DNA from 2 places in the Streptomyces sp. B1I3 genome. Region 1 is predicted to be linked to the other one. Evidence: predicted binding sites of a transcription regulator. Region 1 holds the regulator's gene; the other holds the start of a gene.

Region 1 (10,542 bases):
CCTGCCATCGACCCTAGCCGCGATCGGCGGCCCGTAGTCCTATGCCCTGAGGGGAATCGTCCCCGCGCCCGTCCCCCGGGCCCGCGACCAGGCCACGGCCACCAGGATCGCGCAGAGCGTACCGAGGATGCCCGCTCCCCCGATCGTGTCCGCCGACGAACCGGAGAGCTCCGCCGCCAGGCCGCCCGCCGCTACGCCGATGCCCTGCATGGCCGTGAGCCCCGACCTGACCAGCCCCAGCGCCTGGCCGCGCTGGTCGACCGGGGTGAGCAGGACGAACGTGGCCCCCGCGGTGATCTGGTAGGCGGAGCAGACGCCCGATGCCAGCAGCAGGACGACGGCCGTCCCGAGACCGGGGCCGAACCAGTAGACGAGCAGCGGCAGGTTCGCCCCGACCGCCAACGGCCCGAGCAGGCGACGGCGCCCCTCGTCCCCGACGCTCGCCCGCCCCAGCAGCGTGGCGCCCAGCACCATGCCGGCCGGGTGCGCGGCGAGCAGGAGCCCCACCGCAGCCGCGCCGGCGCCGGCCTCGGCCGCGAAGGGGGCCGCCAGCCCCTCCGGCAGCACGATGAAGCCGGCCAGCCATCCGAGGCCGACGAGCGAGCGCAGGCGGGGGTCGGACCAGATCAGCGCGGCCGCGCTGCCCACCTGCGTGTGCAGCCGCTTCGGCCGTGCGCCGGCGCCCTCAGCCACCGGCCGCGCCTTCACGCCGGACCTGATCAGGGTCGCGGAGAGCAGGAACGTCACCGCGTTCAGCCCCAGGGAGAGGTGGCTGCCCAGCCACACGACCAGCACTCCGCCACCGGCGAAGCCGACCAGTTGCCCGGCCTGATGGGTGATCAGCATGATCCGCTGGCCGCGCTCGTACCGGTCCGTCCCCAGTACGGTCGGCAGGAGGGCGCCCTGCGCGGCGCCGAACGGCGCCTCGGCGAGTTGCGCCAGCACCAGCAGCCCGGCCAGCAGCGGCAGCGGGGTACCGGGCAGGGCCATCAGCCCGACGAGGGCGGCGCGCACCAGATCGCACGAGACCATGACCGTCCGCCGGGGGAACCGGTCCGCCAGACCGGACAGCAGCACCCCGGACAGCAGGGCGGGCAGGGTCGTCAGGGCGTAGGTCGCCGCGGTCCAGCCCGCCGACTCGGTGCGTTCGAAGACCAGCAGTGACAGCGCCACGCGCGCGAGCTGGTCACCCAGGACCGACTGAGCATAAGCCGCCCACAGAGTACGGAATTCGCTGAGGCGAATAAGACTGTCGCTTCTGCAATCCGTCGATTCCGGGCTTATCTCATCAGGTATCCGATCCGTCATGCGCGTACCTTACCGGCCGGCGAATTCGTCGTAGGCCTTCCGAGCACCTGGTAAAAGGGTCCGGAGTGTGGCGATATTGCGCAGACCCGGCCGCCGGTCCGTCGGCGGATCCCCCTTCCGTTCGAGGGTGGCAATATGTATCGGTCGGGCACAAAGGCGACCGGCGAGGAGAGGTGCCTGAGTCATTCGGCCACGGAATGCAAATATTCGGCTCAATTTGGCGGCCGGGCCGGCCGGTGCCTTCGCAAGACGTTCCGCGACGGTTCGGCGGGGGGACGGGTGCCGCATGCACTCATCAGTGCCCGACGGGTCGGTACACGCACGTGTTCCCGGCCGGGGGCAGGGCCGTCCCGGCCGGGAACATCCGCGGGGCTACAGAGTCTTCGCCGCCGTCGCCGGCCCCACGACGAGCCCGGCACCGGCCCGGTCCACCCGGACCGTGTCGCCGTCCTTGACCTCGCCCGCGAGGATCTCCTTCGCGAGCCGGTCACCGATCGCGGTCTGGATCAGCCGCCGCAGCGGCCGGGCACCGTAGGCCGGGTCGTTGCCCTCCTCGGCGAGCCAGGCCAGGGCCTCGGGAGTGACGTCCAGGGTGATCCTGCGGTCGGCCAGGCGGCCGGCGAGGCGGCCGACCTGGAGGCCCGCGATGTGGGACAGCTCGTCACCGGACAGGGCGGAGAAGACGACCAGGTCGTCGAGCCGGTTGAGGAACTCCGGCTTGAACGAGGCCCGCACGACCTCCAGGACCTGCTCCTTCTTCACCTCGGGCTCGGTCAGCGGGTCGACCAGGTACTGGCTGCCCAGGTTCGACGTCAGGACCAGGATGGTGTTGCGGAAGTCCACCGTCCGGCCCTGACCGTCGGTGAGCCGGCCGTCGTCCAGGACCTGGAGCAGGACGTCGAAGACCTCGGGGTGCGCCTTCTCCACCTCGTCCAGCAGGACGACGCTGTACGGACGGCGGCGTACCGCCTCGGTGAGCTGGCCGCCCTCCTCGTACCCGACGTAGCCGGGCGGGGCACCGACGAGACGGGCGACGCTGTGCTTCTCGCCGTACTCGCTCATGTCGATGCGGATCATGGCCCGTTCGTCGTCGAACAGGAAGTCCGCCAGCGCCTTGGCCAGCTCGGTCTTGCCGACACCGGTCGGCCCGAGGAAGAGGAAGGAGCCGGTGGGCCGGTCCGGGTCGGCGATACCCGCCCGGGTGCGGCGCACCGCGTCCGAGACGGACCGCACGGCCTCGGTCTGGCCGATCAGCCGCCTGCCCAGCTCGGACTCCATGCGCAGGAGCTTCTGGGTCTCGCCCTCCAGGAGCCGCCCGGCGGGGATGCCGGTCCAGGCGCCGACGACGTCGGCGATGTCGTCCGGGCCGACCTCCTCCTTGACCATCGTGTCCTGGGCGGCCTCCTGCTCGGCCTCGTCCGCCTCGGCCAGCTCGCGCTCCAGGCCCGGGATCTCCCCGTACAGGAGCTTGGACGCGGTGTCGAAGTCGCCGTCGCGCTGGGCGCGTTCGGCCTGTCCGCGCAGGTCGTCGAGGCGTTCCTTGAGCTCACCGACGCGGTTGAGGCCCTCCTTCTCCTTCTCCCAGCGGGCGGTGAGACCGCGCAGCTCCTCCTCCTTGTCGGCGAGGTCGCGGCGGATCTTCTCCAGGCGCTGCCTGGAGCCTTCGTCGCTCTCGTTCCTGAGCGCCAGCTCCTCCATGTGCAGCCGGTCCACGGCACGCTGGAGCTCGTCGATCTCCAGGGGCGATGAGTCGATCTCCATACGGAGCCGGGAGGCGGCCTCGTCGACCAGGTCGATGGCCTTGTCGGGGAGGAAGCGGGAGGTGATGTAGCGGTCGGAGAGGGTCGCGGCGGCCACCAGCGAGGAGTCCGCGATCTGCACCTTGTGGTGGGCCTCGTAGCGGCCCTTGAGCCCGCGCAGGATCGCGATGGTGTCCTCGACGGACGGCTCGGCGACCAGGACCTGCTGGAAGCGTCGCTCCAGGGCGGGATCCTTCTCGATGCGCTCGCGGTACTCGTCCAGCGTGGTGGCGCCGACCATGCGGAGCTCACCGCGGGCGAGCATCGGCTTGAGCATGTTGCCGGCGTCCATCGCGGAGTCGCCGCCGGCGCCCGCGCCGACGACGGTGTGCAGCTCGTCGATGAAGGTGATGACCTGCCCGTCGCTCTCCTTGATCTCGGAGAGGACGGTCTTGAGGCGTTCCTCGAACTCACCGCGGTACTTGGCGCCCGCGACCATCGCACCGAGGTCCAGGGAGACGAGCCGCTTGTTCCGCAGGGACTCCGGGACGTCACCCTTGACGATGCGCTGGGCGAGCCCCTCGACGACGGCCGTCTTGCCGACGCCGGGCTCACCGATGAGCACGGGATTGTTCTTCGTACGGCGCGAAAGCACCTGCACGACGCGGCGGATCTCCTGGTCACGGCCGATGACCGGGTCCAGCTTGCCTTCGCGCGCGGCGGCCGTGAAGTCCGTACCGAACTTCTCCAGCGCCTTGTACTGACCCTCGGGGTCGGGAGTGGTCACCCGGCGCCCTCCCCTGCTCTTCTCGAAGGCGTCCAGCAGCTTCTTCGCACTGGCTCCCTGTCCGTCGAGGATCTCACCGGCGCGGCCCCCCTTCGCCGCTACGGCGATCAGCAGGTGTTCGGTGGAGAGGTAGTCGTCGCCGAGCTCCTTCGCCCGCCGGTCGGCGTCGGCGATGACGGCGAGCAGCTCGCGGTTGGGCTGCGGGGGCGCCACGGTCGAACCGGTGACGCTGGGCAGAGCACCCAGGAGCCTTTCGGTCTCCGTGCGCACGGCCACCTGGTCGGCGTCGACGGCGGCCAGCAGGTCGGTGATGTTGGCGTTGTCCTCACCCGCGAGCAGTGCAAGCAGCAGGTGCCCGGGGGTCAGGTCGGGGTGCCCGTCCTTGACGGCCCTGCTGGTGGCCGCGTTGAGGGCGTCCCGGCTCTTGTTGGTCAGCTCGGCGTCCACGGGCGCTGTCTCCTCCTCGTACTGGTGTCTCCGGCCTGGGAGCTATGACTCTCACAACGAGTACAAAGTTGAGTCTATTCCACTCAAGCCTGGACCGGCACCTCCCCCGCGTACTCCGCGAGCCGTCTCTCTAGGCTGGCCCCATGCCTGATGTACGCAACCCCGGACCCGAGTACCTCGCCTTCTGGCGGGAGCGCCACGTGTGCACGCTGACGACGCTGCGCCCGGACGGCACGCCGCACGTGGTGCCGGTCGGCGTGACGTACGACCCGGAGAGCCGGACGGCGCGCGTCATCACCAACAGGAACAGCCGGAAGGTCGCCCACGTCCTGGCGGCCGGCCCGGAGGGGGCACGGGTCGCGGTCTGCCAGATGCAGGGACGCCGCTGGGCGACCCTCGAGGGCCGCGCGGCGATCCGCACGGAGCCCGGTGAGGTCGAGGACGCGGTACGCCGCTACGCGGAGCGGTACGAGCGCACACCGTCGCCCAACCCGGACCGGGTCGTCATCGAGATCGCCGTGGACAGGGCGCTCGGAAAGGGCTGAGCCTTTTCCATTCCTTTTCCCTCCCCCCGCTTGCCCGGCCTTTTCCGTTGCCCATTTCCATTCCGGGCAGCACAACGGCGCCACCGTGTTCAGGTCACGATGGCGCCGTTGTGTGGGGGAAGCGCCTGAACGATATGGAACGACGGGGGAATCGTTCAGGCACTGCGGGGGGTGGCGGAAATGGCTTCTTGTTCGAACAGCTCATGGTCGCGCTGATCGAGATTGACGAAGATCATGCCGTACCTCACGGCACAGCGAACCGGTTGCGGCGCCCCGCGGGGACGGCGGAGGCAGCGATAGGCGCGAATGTCCTCATCCGTTTCCATCACGACGACGATGGGCTCCCCGAACAGGGTGACCATCAACGAATCGCCCTGGCGGGTCAGTGCCGTGAGCAGATCGATGAAGTGCCACCCTGAGCGATACGCCGTGGCCATCTCCCGCCGGAACGTACGGTCGTCCGGTGGGGTGGTCATGCCGCGGTACCGGTCGGGGCGGCCCATCCGATGTCGGTCGGAGAAGACCAGCCGATGTCACCCTGGCCGCTCGCGGGAGCGACCCAGCCGATGTCGGCCGGCGCGCCTGCCTGCACATTCCAGCCGATGTCACCCGGCGCAGCAGCCGCCTCGCTGCCCCAGCCGATGTCGCCTGCGCTCGACAGCCCGAAACCCATGGCCGCGACGAACGTGGCGGCAAGCGCCGAGCGAAGCATTCGCTTGTACATAGTCGGCTTCGTCCTCACTTGTGGATTCTTCTCCCCCGCACTGAAAGACGATGTCTCACCTGGGCACTCGAACACCACTGCGTCGATGCATCATGTTCCTGCAAGTTCAGGAACCTGGGGGGTGGAGATATGTGCGCAAGCACCACAAAACCGACACATCCTCATGGGATTGCGGAACTATGTGAGGATGGAGCTCGCCTTTACGCCATCGCGCTGCGCAGCGGTCGCATCGCCCGTGCCGAAGTCGAACCGGCTCCCTGCCTGATCGAGTTCGCGCTGCTGCACCCCGATCCCGATGCCTCTGACTGGCTCCGCCCCGTCGCACCGTCCGCGGCGCTTGCGCAGCACATGCATCCCATAGAACGCGAGATCCAGGAACGCCGGCGGCACTCCCTGGCGCTGGCCGAATGCTTCGAGCCATTCATGGACATCAGCGCGCAGGGCCCGTCGACCACACATGCCATCACCGTGCTGGAGGGCGTCAACCGGATCAACGCGTCCCTCGACCTCGCCACCGCGGAGTGCCGGTCCGAAGTCCTCACCATCCAGCCAGGAGGCGGGAGGCCCGAGGACAGTCTCAGCAAGTCCTTGGAACGGGGCCTGTCGGTCGTCCACCGCGGCGTCAAGATCCGCACCCTGTACCAGCACACCGCACGCCACAGCCAGAGCACGCTGGCCTACGCCGAACGCATGGCCGGTGACCATGTGGAGATCCGGACACTCGAAGAGCTCATCGAACGCCTGATCATCTTCGACCGCACCGTTGCCTTCATTCCTGCCCAGGACGACCGCATGGTCGCCCTGGAACTACGCCATCCCGGCCTGGTCGAATACCTCGCCAAGGTCTTCGAGCAGCTCTGGACCAGGGCCGCCCCTCTGCTCGAAGAGATCAAGTACGAGCCGACTCCCGAAGGAATCAGCGGTGTTCAGCGCTCCATCGCCCAACTCCTCGTCGAAGGGCACGTGGACGACTCCATCGCCCGCCGTCTCGGTATGAACGTCCGCACCTGCCGAGCCCATGTGGCCAAACTTTCGGCCACTCTGGGCAGCACCAGCCGCGCCCAGCTCGGCTACCTGATCGCACGTTCGGGAATCCTCGGCCAGGAGTCCTGAACCTGCGGGGCCCGAGGCGTCCCTGCCCCGGAGCCGCACGGCGTGTACGCGTGACACGGGGGAGTGTGCGGCCACGTCCGGAGCCCGGGGGAGTTCCCCTCCACACTCTCCCGGCGGCCGGTCCACCGCCACCGTCATCTTTATGCACTGCACGAAGTGAGGGGTCATCAAATGGATGCCGATGAGGCAAAGCGGGCGCATCCGCACGGAACCCGAGAACTCTGCGCCCCGGCCGTCAGCCTGTACAAGCAGGCGTTGCGCGCCGGACGCATCGCGCGCAGCGACCTCGCGGCCGCCCCGTGCCTGCTCGAGCTGGCCCTCGTCCACCCCGACCCGGACGACAGCGCGTGGCTACGCCCCGTGCCGGCCTCCGCCGCCCTGGCCTACCTGTTGCAGCCCATCGCCCGGGAGATCGACGAGCGGATACAGCTCACCACCGCTCTCGCCGGGACGCTGGCGCCTCTGGCGACGATCACCAACGACGACCCCAATCTCGCCATCACCGTGCTCGAGGGGAGGCCGCTGATCATCTCGGCGCTCGAGGAAGCCTCCGCACGCGCCACCGAAGAGGTTCTGACCGCGCAACCGGGCGGCAACCGCCTCGAGCACCACATCCGGCAGGCCATAGGCAACGGCCGCGCCGCGATCGCCGGAGGCGCCCGCCTCAGGCACCTCTACCAGCATCCCGCGCGCTACAGCCCGCGGCTCAGGGAGTACCTGTCCCAGATGCCGGGCGACCGCCTCGAGGTGCGCACCATCGAGCAGAGGGTCGACCGCCTCATCATCTTCGACCGCACCGTGGCCTACGCCCAGGTGGCACCCCACGAGGACGTGGCCCTGGAGATCCGGCATCCGGCCCTGGTCCGCTACCTCACCCGGGTCTACGAGGTCCTGTGGGCACAGGCCACCCCGTACACCCGGCAGCTTCCGTCCGCCGCCCCCGGTACCCGTGTCACCGCCGTCCAGCAGAGCATCGCCCGGCTCCTCGTCGAGGGCCTCGTCGACGACGAGGTGGCCCGTGAGCTGGGCATCAGCGTCCGCACGTGCCGCTCCCACATCTCCAAGCTCATGCAGAGGGTCGACGCACACAGCCGTACCCAGTTGGGCGCGCGCCTCGTGCGGTCCGGCATCGCGGAGCCGGACGGCACTCCGCCCGGCGTGACGGAACCGCCGCCGGACATCCCGCCGGGCGGAGAGTGACGCATGGGCGCGTCCCTCCCGCCCGGGCTCTCGTGCCCGGACGCACGAGGAGGCAGGACCCCGGCGAACCGGTGATCCTGCCTCACGCGAGCGGGGCCGAGCGGCTCCGCCTCAGTCCTTCGGCCTCTTGGGCCGCCAGACCACCAGCGCACCGGTCTGCTGCACGTCCTGGTACGGCACGAGGTCGCGCCGGTAGGAGGCGTGCACCTGGGCCTCGCGCTGCTGCATGGCCACGGCCGCGCCGTCCACGGCCGCCGAGAGTTCGGCGACACGCTGCTGGAGGGCGGCGACCTGGTTCTCCAGCTCGATGATGCGCTTGATGCCCGCGAGGTTGATGCCTTCGTCCTGCGACAGCTGCTGCACCGTGCGCAGCAGCTCGATGTCCCGGGCGGAGTAGCGCCGGCCGCGTCCGGCCGTGCGGTCGGGCGAGACCAGGCCGAGGCGGTCGTACTGGCGCAGCGTCTGCGGGTGGAGGCCCGAGAGCTGGGCCGCGATCGAAATGACGTAGACCGGTGATTCGTCCGTCAGCTGGTACGGATTGCGTCGACGGCCGTCCATCTCAAGCTCCCTTCGCAGCCTGGAACAGCTCCGCCCGCGGGTCCTCCCCGGCGGTCGCCTTCCGGTAGGCCTCCAGCGCGTCCTGCGCCTCCGGGCCGAGGTCCTTGGGTACGGAGACCTCGACGGTGACCAGCAGGTCGCCCCGGGTTCCGTCCTTGCGCACGGCCCCCTTGCCGCGGGCCCGCATCGTACGCCCGTTCGGCGTGCCGGGGGGTAGCTTCAGGGTGACGGGTGGCCCGCCGAGCGTGGGGACCTTCACCTCGCCGCCGAGTGCCGCCTCCACGAAGGTGACGGGCACGGTGACCGTGAGGTTGTCGCCCTTGCGGCCGAAGACCGGGTGGGCGCCGACGTGGACGACGACGTAGAGGTCGCCGGCCGGGCCGCCGCGCTCGCCCGGGCTGCCCTTGCCGCGCAGCCTGATCCGCTGGCCGTCCAGCACACCCGCCGGAATCCGCACCTGCATGGTGCGCGCCGACTTCGCCCGGCCACTGCCCTTGCAGACCTCGCAGGGGTCCTGGGCGATCAGGCCCCGGCCCTTGCAGTCCACACAGGGGTCGGTGAGCGAGAAGCCGCCGCCGGTCCCGCGTGACACCTGTCCGGTGCCGACACAGGTCGGACAGACCCTCGGGGTGCCGTTCTTGTCGCCGGTGCCCGAGCATGCCTTGCAGGGAGCCTGGCTGGACATCCGCAGCGGGACCGTGGCCCCGTCGACGGCCTCCGTGAAGCTGAGCGTGACCTCGGACTCGATGTCCTGGCCGCGTCGCGGCTGGACACGGGTGCCGGTGCCGCCACGGTTGAACAGTCCCCCGAAGACGTCACCCAGGCCGCCGCCACCGCCGAATCCGCCGGCACCGCCGCCCTGGCCACCGCCCGGGGTGCCCCCGAAGAGGTCGCCCAGGTCGAAGTTGAAGTTGCCGCCCGCGCCGCCGGGGCCTGCCCGGAAGCCGCCGTTGCCGAAGAGGGCGCGCGCCTCGTCGTACTCCTTGCGCCGCTTGGGGTCACCGAGGACGTCGTTCGCCTCGGAGATCTCCTTGAAGCGCTCCTCCGCCTTCGAGTCGCCCTTGTTGGCGTCCGGGTGGAACTCGCGGGCGAGCTTCCGGTACGCCTTCTTGACCTCGGCGTCGGTGGCGTCCTTGGGGACGCCGAGAACCTTGTAGTAGTCCTTCTCGACGAAGTCCTTCGTGCTCATCGACGTCCCTCCTTCCGGACGATCGGCCGTGCGGCCGGCCCCGTGGCCGGCCGCACGCCCCGTCGGTGTGCACCGCAGTGGTCGGACGTGGTGTCAGACCTCTTCGGTGCCACCGCTCTCCTCGTCGTCTGCCTTCTCTTCCTTCGCCGCCGCGGGCGTGGCGCCCGGCTGCGGCTCGGCCACGGCCACCCGCGCGGGGCGGATCGTGCGCTCCCCGATGCGGTACCCCGGCTGCAGGATCGCCACGCAGGTCGTCTCGGTGACGTCCGGTGCGTACGAGTGCATCAGGGCCTCGTGGATCGTCGGGTCGAAGGGCTCGCCCTCCTTGCCGAACTGCTGGAGTCCCAGCTTCGCGACGACCGTCTCCAGGGATTCGGCCACCGACTTGAAGCCGCCGACGAGCTCGCCGTGTTCCCGCGCGCGCCCGACGTCGTCGAGCACGGGCAGGAGGTCGGACAGAAGGCCCGCGACCGCGACCTCCTTGACCTGGACCCGGTCCCGCTCCACGCGGCGACGGTAGTTCTGGTACTCGGCCTGCAGCCGCTGGAGGTCACCCGTGCGCTCGTTGAGCGCGGTACGCACCTGGTCCAGCTGGGCCGTCAGGGCAACTGTCTGCTGTACGTCCCCGGCCGGGGCCGCCGCCTCCTCCTCGGAGGGGGTGGCGGCCGTCGGTTCGGCGTCGTCGGGGTTGGCGCCGGAGGGGACGTCAGGCTTCTCGTCGAAGCCCGGAGTCTCCTCGGTCACGCCGCACCGCCCTTCTGGTCCTTCTCGTCGTCCACGATCTCGGCGTCGACGACGTCGTCGTCGGCCTTCGCCTGGCCGTCACCCGGCGCCTCGGCGCCCGGGGTCGCACCCTCGGCCTGGGCGTTGGCGTACATCGCCTGGCCCAGCTTCTGGGAGACGGCCGCGACCTTCTCGGTGGCGGTACGGAT
Region 2 (10,542 bases), 1.5 Mb from region 1:
GCCGGTGACCGGGGCGGCTGTGGGGGCCACGATCTTGGGCGTGCGCTTGGGCAGTCCCTTGTCGGTGACGCGTGCGGGCGAGGGTGCCGGGTCGGGCACCTCCTCGCCCAGCCCGGTCAGGGGCTGCCGGGGGCCCGGGAGGGCGTCGGCGACGGGCGGGGCGGCAGCGGCGGCCGCGGGGCTCGTGTCGGCGGCCCGCTCGTGACGGTCGGGGCCGACGGCGTACGGTCCCGGCGCGTCCTGCGACGCGGCCGGGTCCGGCCGCACGGGGGCGTCCTCCCGCTCGGGGGCGCCGTGCAGACCGGGCATGCGGAACTGCATCGTGGTCTCGGCCGGGGACTCGGCGGGAGCGGGTGCCCCGGGAGCCGGCGCCTCGGGAGCGGGCTCGGCGTCACGAAGCTCACCGGCAGCGGGCTCGTCCGGCAGCGGGGCCGGAGCGGGCGCCTCGGGGGCGGGCTGCGGTGCGGCGGGCTCCGGTGCGCCCGAGTCGCGTACCGTCCGCTCGGCCGCCGCGATCAGCGGATCCGGGAGCACGCCTGCCGAACGCTGCGGCAGCGCGTTGGAGTTGGCTTCGGCGACCGAGCCCGGCAGATTCAGCGTCGGCGCGTCCCCGGGCATCTGCACGGGCGGCGGGGACGCGGTGGGCGGTGCCTTCGGCAGCAGAGCCTGCGGGAGTACGACGACGACGGTCACCCCGCTCCCCTTCTGCTCGCGCAACTGGACCCGCACACCGTGGCGTGCCGCCAGCAGTGAGGTCACCTGAAGTCCCAGTCCTGCCCCGTCCGCCGCCTGCTCACCCGCCTCGAACGATGCCGGGTCGGCCAGCCTGGCATTGAGCTCGCTCATCCGGACCGCCGACATGCCGATGCCCTCGTCCTGTACGGAGAGCATCACCTCACCGGTCTCCAGCAGCCAGCCGGACAGTTCGACATGCGAGTCGGGCGGCGAGAACGAGGTCGCGTTCTCCAGGAGTTCGGCGACCAGGTGACTCAGGTCGTCGGCGGCGAAGCCCGCGATCTGGGCGTGCGGCGGCAGGGACTGGATCGTCACCCGCTCGTACCGCTCGATCTCGCTGACGGCGGCGCGCAGTACGTCGACGAGCGGGATCGGGCCCGCGTGCCCGTGGCCGTGCTCGGCGCCCGCGAGGACCAGCATGTTCTCGCTGTGGCGCCGCATGACGGTGGCCATGTGGTCCAGCTTGAAGAGCGTCGCGAGGCGCTCCGGGTCCTGCTCCCGGTCCTCCAGGCCCTCGATGACACCGAGCTGGCGCTCCACGAGCCCCAGGGTGCGCAGCGAGAGGTTGACGAAGGTGTGGTGGACCGTGTTCTTCAGTTGCTCGAGCTGGGTGGCGAGCTCGGCGGCCTGGACCTGGAGTTCGGCGCGCTGCAGGATCAGGGCCTCGCGGCCCGTGATCAGCTCGGCGCGCTCGGTCTGCAGCGCCTCCAGGCGGCCCGTGATGTCGTGGTGCAGCCCGTACAGCTTGCCGTGCAGGCTGTTGATGGAGCGGACGACCTGCGCGAACTCGTCGTTGCGCCCGTTGTAGCGGACGGGTTCCGCGGTCTCGGGTTCGGCGGCGATGCGGGCGGCACCGATCCGCAGGACGGCGAGCGGCTGGGTCAGGGTCCGTGCGACGGCGGTGGAGACACCGACGGCGATCAGCACGCAGCCGCCGAGCAGCGCGAGCCTGAGTTCGAGAGCGGTGACGTCGTCGTCCCGCAGCTGCTCCAGGCGCTTGACCTGGGCCGTGCCCAGCGCCGATTCGACGCTCCGCATGCGGTCGATGCGGGCGGAGAGCGCCGAACCCACCTTCTCGCGGTCGGACTTCCGGTCCGAGTCGGACAACTCGGGGCGGTCCGTGAGCCGGGTGAGGTACTTCTCCGCGCTGTTGACCTCGGGCCCGGTGACCGTGGAGGCGAGCTTGTCCCGTGCGACGGGCCCGGCGGCCTGGTCGAAGTCGGCGAGGGAGGCCAGTTCACGGACCCGCGCCTGCTGGGCGGCGGCGCTCAGCTCGTCCCGGTTGCGGTCGTCCTCGCCGGCGCCCTCGTCCCGCGTCTGCACCGGCAGCCCCGTGTAGGGATCGATCTGCGGGTCGGCCGGCTCCGCACCGGGCACGGAGAGCGCGGCCACGAGGAGGCCCCGGGTCGCGGACGCCTGCTCGACGGCGCCTCCGAGTGCGAGCGGTGCGCGGGTGGCGTCGGCGGCACGCGGCGGGGTCCTGTCGGCGAGCTCGGCGGCGAGGTCGTGCAGCTTGGTGATGACCTCGGTGTAGGCCTGGTAGGCCTCCATCGCCGAGCCCTTGCCCGTCAGGGCCGTGCGGCGCAGCGAGGCGATGGTGGAGAGGTCGCGGCGCAGCGCGGCGGGGGCCGCCTCGTGGATCTCGTCCACCTGCTGGTCGACACGGGCCGCGGGGCCGGCGGGACCGCTCTCGCCGTCCTTGCCGTCGTCGTCCTCGCGGCCGGCCGCGATGTGGGCGGTGACCTCGTCGCGCTCGTCCGCGAGGGAGTGCGCGAGGGAGATCGCCTGCTGGTTGAGTTCGGCGAGCGTGACGAGCCGCTGGGACTCGTTGAGATCGGCGGAGGCACCGAGGGCCGCCGGCGCGCCCGCCGCGATGACGGTGATCCCGACGACGGCGACGCCGGCGACGAGCCGGCTGCGTACCCGAACGGTCCGCTTGCCGTCACCCGCGGCCGGAGCCATCGCCCCGGTCTCCTCGCGCGTGCCGTCCTTGCTCCGAGGCCGCTTCTTCTGCACCGGTGCTCGCAATCTTGATTCGTCCACCCTTGAAGCAGAGGTGACGTACGGTCACGTGAAAATGCGCCCCCACCCCTGGTACGGCTTCTGACCATTCCAGCGCTTTTGGGAGGGGGGCGCGCATCAACCGCTCCGCCACACGAACGAGTGAACATCACTCCGGAGTTGGCGAACAAGTCTCCCCACCGGGCCTGCGGGTCATGCACGGGTCGCCGGGTGGAACTTCCGCCCAGGCTTTGGCAAGATGCCCACCCGCATATGCGCGGAGCACCTCCCTTGACCCCGGTCAGTGGCTCTGACCTGCTGGTACGACCCAACGACCGGGGCGTGCGCGCTTGGTGAAGACATCGTGCAGACTGACCTGATGCGTATCGACCTCGCCACGGAGCCGGGCAGCCCCGAACGCCCCAACGAGGACTGGGCGGCGACAGCGGTCCCCGCGTCCGGCCAGGGCGGTGTCCTCGTTCTGCTCGACGGTGTCACGCCGCCGGGCGGTGACGTCGGGTGTGTACACCCGGTGCCGTGGTTCACCGCACGACTGGGTGGCTCCCTGGTCGAACTGTCCGCTTCGCGGCAGGATCTGACGCTGACCGACGTCCTCGCGGAGTCCATTCGGCGCACCGCCGACTCACACCGCACCCTGTGTGACCTTTCTCACGCGCGCACGCCTCAGGCGACGGTGGTCCTGGCGCGTTGGGACCGGGAGCGGGTCGAGCACCTGGTGCTCTCCGACTCCGTCCTTCTCCTCGAGGCGCCCGACGGCACTGTCGTGCCGGTGCTGGACGACCGCCTGGACCGGCTGCCACCGGGCCTTCTCGCCTCCGAGGCCGTCACGGACGCGCGGGTGCGGAACAAGGAGGGCGGCTTCTTCACCGCCGCCGCCGACCCCCTGGTGGCCTCACTCGCGGTGACCGGCGAGACCCCGCGTTCGGAGGTCCGGGCGCTGGCGGCACTGACCGACGGGGCGAGCCGCTGGACGGAGAAGTTCCGTGAGGGCGACTGGACGGCCGCCCTGGAGCTGCTGCGCGAGGCCGGGGCGCAGGGGCTGATCGACCGCGTCAGGGAGCTGGAGCGGGGCGACACGGAGCGCAGGTACCTGCGCCGGAGCAAGACGCACGACGACGCGACCGCGGCACTCGCCGAGCTGTAGCCGACCCGGGCCCGGTCGGGCAACGCCCCCAGGCCCGGTGGAACACCTTCCCGGGCCCGGCCGGGCATCTTCCCGGGCCCGCTCAGTCCTCGGCGCGGGCGTTCAGGTGGTGCAGGAGCCGTGCGAGCTCGGCGACCTCGGCCCGGTCCCAGTCCGCCAGCTTCCGGGCGTACCGGCCACGGCGGGCGTCCCGCACGCTGCGGAAGCGGGCGAGGCCCTCGTCGGTGAGGTGGACGAGTGAGGCGCGGCCGTCCGCCGGGTCGTCCTCGCGCGCCACCAGGCCGAGGGTCTCCAGGGCCCGCAGCTGGCGGCTCATGGTCGCCTTGCCCACTCCGAAGTAGGCGGCGAGATCGGTGGCGCGCTGGCGGCCGGCGGACTCGAGCCGGACGAGCAGGCCGTAGGCCGCGGCCTCCAGGTCGGGGTGGACCTCGCGGGCCATCTCCCCCGAATTGGCCCGCGCCCTGCGCAGAAAGACCGACAACTCGCGCTCGAGCGCGAGGAACTCGTGGTCCACACCACTCCCGGACGGTGCACCGGGTTCACTTCCGCTTCCACTCCCGTGCACGTCAGCACCCCTCGTACGCTTTCCAGCCGATGAAAGTTTCTTTCAACTCCGGCCATCGCCGCAGCTGGGCCAGTATTTCGCAGGCGTAGACCTTCGGCAGCGACCGGGCCCTCTTCCGGAGGGCGGGTCTACGTGCGTAGCTTCATGGGTGCCACGGGTGGCATGTCCACACCATGGCGGCACGCACCGCAGGGGTGTCCCGCATCCGCCCCTGCTCCACGAGCTCCCCCCACCGAGCCCTCGGAGGCACGCACATGCCCGTGCTCAGACCCGGAACCACGACATCCCGCCGCTCGCACATCGCCGCGGCGGGAGCGCTCCTCGCCGCCCTCTCCCTCCTGATCGCCCTGCCCGGGGCGGCATCCGCCGACGCCACCGCCGTTCCCGATCGCGGCACGGCCAGGATGGGCCAGGGCGTCATCGCGCACGACGGCCGGCAGACCGGCGACACCACCGGCACCGACGCCGTCCAGACCGAAGGCGTGGACGTCAGCAGCCACCAGGGCAACGTCGCCTGGTCGACCCTCTGGAACAGCGGCGTGAAGTGGGCCTATGTGAAGGCCACCGAGGGGACGTACTACAAGAACACGTACTTCACGCAGCAGTACACCGGTTCGTACAACGTCGGCATGATCCGGGGCACGTACCACTTCGCCACCCCGGACACCACGAGCGGAGCCGCCCAGGCCAACTACTTCGTGGACAACGGGGGCGGGTGGTCGAGGGACGGAAGGACGCTGCCGGGCGTGCTCGACATCGAGTGGAACCCGTACGGCGCCGCGTGCTACGGCAAGACCCAGGCCGGCATGGTCGCCTGGATCCGCGACTTCGTGAACACCTACAAGGCCCGCACCGGACGCGACGCGGTGATCTACACCGCGACCAGCTGGTGGAAGGACTGCACGGGCAACAACTCCGGCTTCGGCGCCACCAACCCGCTCTGGGTGGCCCGGTACAACACCACCGTCGGTGAACTGCCGGCCGGCTGGAGCTACTACACGATGTGGCAGTACACCTCGTCCGGCCCCACGGTCGGCGACCACAACCACTTCAACGGCGCCCTCGACCGCGTGGTGGCGCTCGCGAACGGCTGACCCCCTCCCCGCACACCCGGCCCCGGCGACGAACCCATGTCGTCGGGGCCCGGCGTCTTGCGCACCTGACCTTCTCCGCACCCCGCTGTGCATCCGGTGCGCCGTGCCGGTGCCGGGCATCATCGACGCGCTGCGGGCGGACGGCTGCACCTCCGTGACCCCGCGGAGCCGGAGCCGGGCACGGTGTACCGCCCCTGAGGCCCGTCCGGCACGGCCGTGCGTCCCTGGCGCGCGGAACGGCCCGCCCTCCCTCGCGGGAGAAGCGGGCCGTCCGTACCGGCCGTGTCCGTGGCGCCGCGCCCGTCACTGCGTGGCGCCTACGCCGCGGCCGGGATCCTGTCCTGCGCCCTGGTGGAGGCCGGGGCGAGCGCGATCTCCAGCACCTGACGGACATCGGTCACCGGGTGGACCTCCAGCGTGTCGAGGACCTCGGCCGGGACATCGTCCAGGTCGGGCTCGTTCCGCTTGGGAATCACCACGGTGGTGATTCCCGCCCGGTGAGCGGCCAGCAGCTTCTGCTTCAGGCCGCCGATCGGCAGCACCCGTCCGGTGAGCGAGACCTCGCCGGTCATCGCCACGTCCGTACGGACCAGCCGCCCGGAGAGCAGCGAGGCGAGCGCCGTCGTCATGGTGATACCGGCACTCGGGCCGTCCTTGGGAACCGCGCCCGCGGGGAAGTGGATGTGGGCACCCCGGTCCTTGAGGTCCGCGACCGGCAGTTCCAGCTCCGCGCCGTGCGACCGCAGGAAGCTCAGCGCGATCTGCGCGCTCTCCTTCATGACGTCGCCGAGCTGGCCGGTCAGGGTCAGTCCGGACGCACCGGTCTCCGGGTCGGCCAGCGACGCCTCGACGAACAGCACGTCGCCGCCCGCGCCCGTCACCGCGAGCCCGGTGGCCACACCCGGCACGGCGGTCCGGCGCTCGGCCGGGTCCTGGGCGGATTCCGGGACGTGGTGCGGCCGGCCGATCAGACCCCGCAGATCGGTCTCGGTCACCGTGAAAGGCAGGTGACGCTCGCCCAGTTCGTGCTGGGCCGCGACCTTGCGGAGCAGCCGGGCGACAGCCCGTTCCAGGTTGCGTACGCCGGCTTCCCGGGTGTACTCGCCGGCCAGCTTGCGCAGCGCGGACTCGTCGAGGCTCACCTCGTCCGTCTTGAGACCGGCCCGCTCCAGCTGACGCGGGAGCAGGTGGTCACGGGCGATGACGACCTTCTCGTCCTCGGTGTATCCGTCCAGGCGGACCAGCTCCATGCGGTCGAGCAGGGCCTCCGGGATGGCTTCGAGAACGTTGGCCGTGGCCAGGAACACCACGTCGCTGAGGTCGAGTTCGACCTCCAGGTAGTGATCGCGGAAGGTGTGGTTCTGTGCCGGGTCGAGCACCTCGAGCAGGGCGGCGGCCGGGTCGCCCCGGAAGTCCGACCCGACCTTGTCGATCTCGTCGAGCAGGACGACCGGATTCATCGATCCGGCTTCCTTGATCGCCCGCACGATGCGTCCGGGCAGCGCGCCGACGTACGTACGCCGGTGGCCGCGGATCTCCGCCTCGTCCCGGACACCGCCGAGCGCGACACGGACGAACTTGCGCCCCATGGCGTGTGCGACGGACTCTCCGAGGGAGGTCTTGCCGACCCCGGGCGGCCCGACCAGCGCCAGCACGGCGCCGCCGCGCCGGCCGCCGACCACGCCCAGCCCGCGCTCGGCACGCCGCTTGCGCACCGCGAGGTACTCGGTGATGCGCTCCTTCACGTCCTGCAGACCCGCGTGTTCGGCGTCGAGGATCTCCTGTGCGCCCTTGATGTCGTAGGCGTCCTCGGTCCGCTCGGTCCACGGCAGCTCCAGGACGGTGTCGAGCCAGGTGCGGATCCAGGAGCCCTCGGGGCTCTGGTCGGACGCGCGCTCGAGCTTGTCGACCTCCTTCAGGGCGGCCGCCCGCACGTGTTCCGGCAGATCGGCGGCCTCGACACGGGCCCGGTAGTCGTCGGACTCGTCCTCAGGGTCGCCGTTGAGCTCGGAGAGCTCCTTGCGCACGGCCTCCAGCTGGCGCCGCAGCAGGAACTCGCGCTGCTGCTTGTCGACGCCCTCCTGGACGTCCTTGGCGATGGACTCGGCCACGTCCTGCTCGGCGAGGTGCTCACCCAGCCACTGGATGGCGAGCTTCAGGCGGGCGACCGCGTCCACGGTCTCCAGCAGCTGCACCTTCTGGGAGGTGGTCAGGAAGGGCGAGTACCCGGAGTTGTCGGCGAGGGCGGAGACGTCCTCGATCTGCTGGACCCGGTCCACGACCTGCCAGGCGCCGCGCTTCTTCAGCCAGCTCGTGGCGAGCGCCTTGTACTCCTTGGCCAACTCGGCCACCGAACCGGGCAGGGGGTCGGGCAGGGACACCCCGATCCGGGTGCCCTCCACCCACAGCGCGCTGCCGGGGCCACTGGTCCCCGCACCGATCCGCACCCGGTCGCGTGCCCGGATGAGCGCTCCGGGGTCCCCGTCCGAGAGCCGTCCGACCTGCTCGACGGTGCCCAGCACACCGGTGCCGGTGTAGTTCCCGTCGATACGCGGCACGAGCAGCACCTCGGGCTTGCCGCCCCCGGACCGCGCGACCGCCTGGGCGGCCTCCACGGCGGCGCGCACCTCCGCGTCCGACAGGTCGAGCGGCACGACCATTCCGGGCAGGACGACCTCGTCGTCGAGCGGCAGCACAGGCAGGTCGATCGGCGTGAACGCCTGGGACGCATTGGACTCAGCAGTCATGATCTCCCCTTCGGCAGGCAAGTTGAGTTATGCCGACTCAATGCTTGTGAGCCTCAGAATGTTCCCGACGCCTTGTTCGCTCTCAGCGATCACCGCCGTGGACACCACGTCACCTACCTGGATCCCGCGGCCGCCCCCGCTCATACGCCAGCGCCCCGGCAGGCGCCGTCATTCCCGGCAGCCGGTTCCCGGGGCGGCCACAACCCCCTTCGCGCCGGCCGCCGGACGGCCCGGCCCCCCGGGCCCCACGGCGGGGCCGCGGTGGTCACGCGCGAAAGCGCCCCACCCTTCGGGGGAGGTTCGGGAAACCTGCTGGTCCCGGCGGGCGGGGACCGGGAGGATGGGCCGATCACTACCGCCCGCCCCGACCGGAGACCGGAGACCGCGCCCATGTCCGCCACGCATGCCCCCAGCCCCGTCACCCTCGACCGGCGTGAAGGGCCGTACGGCGAGGTCGTCCTGCGGGAGCGCGGCGACGACTACGAGATCATCGCCAACGGGTGTTTCCTGATGGACACCTCCGACGGGCGCTCCGAACGGCTGCTGATCGACGCGGCCCTCGCCGCCCTCCCCGCCGGCCGACCGGACCCGTCGGTGCTCGTCGGCGGGCTGGGCGTCGGCTTCTCGCTGGTCCGCGCCGCCGCCGAGCGGCGGTGGGGCCGGATCTGCGTCGTCGAGCGCGAGCAGGCCATCGTGGACTGGCACACCGAGGGGCCGCTCGGCCGGATCTCCGCAGGGGCCCTCGCCGATCCGCGGACCCGGATCATCCGCGCGGACCTCGTCGATCACCTCCGGACGACCACGGAGCGTTACGACGCCCTCTGCCTGGACATCGACAACGGCCCCGACTGGACCGTCACCGAGGACAACGAAAGCCTCTATTCGCCCACCGGTCTGGCCACCTGCCGGGCGCGTCTGACCCCCGGCGGAGTCCTCGCGGTGTGGTCCGCGCAACCGTCCCCGGCCTTTGAGACAGCGCTGCGGAATGCCGGATTCCACGCGGTACGGACCGAAGAAGTAGCCGTTGCCCGAGGTGTACCGGACGTGGTCCATCTCGCACTCGCCGCCGACTGAACCCCCTCTCGGTACCCACAGACCCGGCGCGCCACGGGCCGAGCGGCACGAGGCCGCCGCTCCGCCGTGCCCGCCGGGGTAACGGCTTCACGTCGGACAACACCCTGCGTAGCCGAGAGCCGTCCTCTGCCTTTACGCTGCTGACCGGCACAAGGGATCACCGACGACATCCACAAGCGATAAACCGTGCCTCCGGGGGAATGGCCCCCGCGAGAACGGGCAGGGGCGGGGCGATGGAACAGACACACACCACCCACAACGGCGTCGCGGCCACCCCCGGGGCTCAGCGCCGGGTGCTGGTGGTCGAGGACGACGCGACGATCGTCGACGCCATTTCCGCCCGGCTGCGGGCCGAGGGCTTTCTGGTGCAGACCGCACTGGACGGGCCGGCGGCCGTGGACGCGGCCGAGGCCTGGCAGCCCGACCTGATGGTGCTCGACATCATGCTCCCGGGCTTCGACGGCCTGGAGGTCTGCCGGCGCGTACAGGCCCAGCGGCCCGTCCCGGTGCTGATGCTCACCGCACGGGACGACGAGACCGACATGCTGGTCGGCCTCGGGGTCGGTGCCGACGACTACATGACCAAGCCGTTCTCGATGCGCGAGCTGGCCGCGCGCGTCCACGTCCTGCTGCGGCGGGTCGAGCGGGCCGCGCTGGCCGCGGTCACCCCGCGCAGCGGCATCCTTCGCCTGGGCGAACTGGAGATCGACCACGCCCAGCGCCGGGTGCGGGTCCGCGCCGACGACGTCCACCTGACGCCGACCGAGTTCGACCTCCTGGTGTGCCTGGCCAACACCCCGCGCGCCGTGCTCTCCCGTGAGCAGCTGCTCGCGGAGGTCTGGGACTGGGCGGACGCCTCGGGGACCCGCACGGTCGACAGCCACATCAAGGCCCTGCGCCGGAAGATCGGCGCCGAGCGCATCCGTACCGTGCACGGCGTCGGGTACGCCTTGGAGACCCCCGCGCCATGACCCGGCCCGGCTCCGGACTGCGGCCTTTCTCGATCAAGGCCAAGCTGGGCACGCTCGTCGTGATCTCGGTGTTCATCACCACGGGACTCCTGATCGTCGCCCTGCGGACCAGGACCGAATTCCGGTTCATCACGGTCTTCTCGGTGATCGCCACGCTGCTGATCACCCAGTTCGTGGCCCATGGCCTGAC

What was found. The regulator HspR, encoded in region 1, represses chaperone genes until heat shock. The targets are predictions, from matches to a motif close to TTGAGNNNNNNNNNCTCAA.
Region 2: lon (endopeptidase La) is a predicted target of HspR. The motif match lies at 8,330-8,348, and genes of this name have one in related genera.

The regions. Positions count from the first base shown of each region.
Region 1 is NZ_JAUSYD010000001.1:4,251,157-4,261,698, reverse strand. It holds gene QFZ58_RS19615 (MFS transporter) at 40-1,308, opposite strand; gene clpB (ATP-dependent chaperone ClpB) at 1,681-4,281, opposite strand; gene QFZ58_RS19605 (pyridoxamine 5'-phosphate oxidase family protein) at 4,425-4,826, shown strand; gene QFZ58_RS19600 ((2Fe-2S)-binding protein) at 4,982-5,302, opposite strand; gene QFZ58_RS19595 (5'-nucleotidase) at 5,299-5,550, opposite strand; gene QFZ58_RS19590 (helix-turn-helix transcriptional regulator) at 5,680-6,663, shown strand; gene QFZ58_RS19585 (LuxR C-terminal-related transcriptional regulator) at 6,835-7,863, shown strand; gene QFZ58_RS19580 (heat shock protein transcriptional repressor HspR) at 7,975-8,421, opposite strand; gene dnaJ (molecular chaperone DnaJ) at 8,423-9,610, opposite strand; gene grpE (nucleotide exchange factor GrpE) at 9,704-10,354, opposite strand; gene dnaK (molecular chaperone DnaK) at 10,351-10,542, opposite strand, start outside.
Region 2 is NZ_JAUSYD010000001.1:2,753,237-2,763,778, forward strand. It holds gene QFZ58_RS12410 (nitrate- and nitrite sensing domain-containing protein) at 1-2,751, opposite strand, end outside; gene QFZ58_RS12415 (hypothetical protein) at 3,116-3,901, shown strand; gene QFZ58_RS12420 (MarR family winged helix-turn-helix transcriptional regulator) at 3,984-4,466, opposite strand; gene QFZ58_RS12425 (lysozyme) at 4,721-5,560, shown strand; gene lon (endopeptidase La) at 5,878-8,307, opposite strand; gene QFZ58_RS12435 (spermidine synthase) at 8,698-9,381, shown strand; gene QFZ58_RS12440 (response regulator transcription factor) at 9,615-10,352, shown strand; gene QFZ58_RS12445 (HAMP domain-containing sensor histidine kinase) at 10,349-10,542, shown strand, end outside.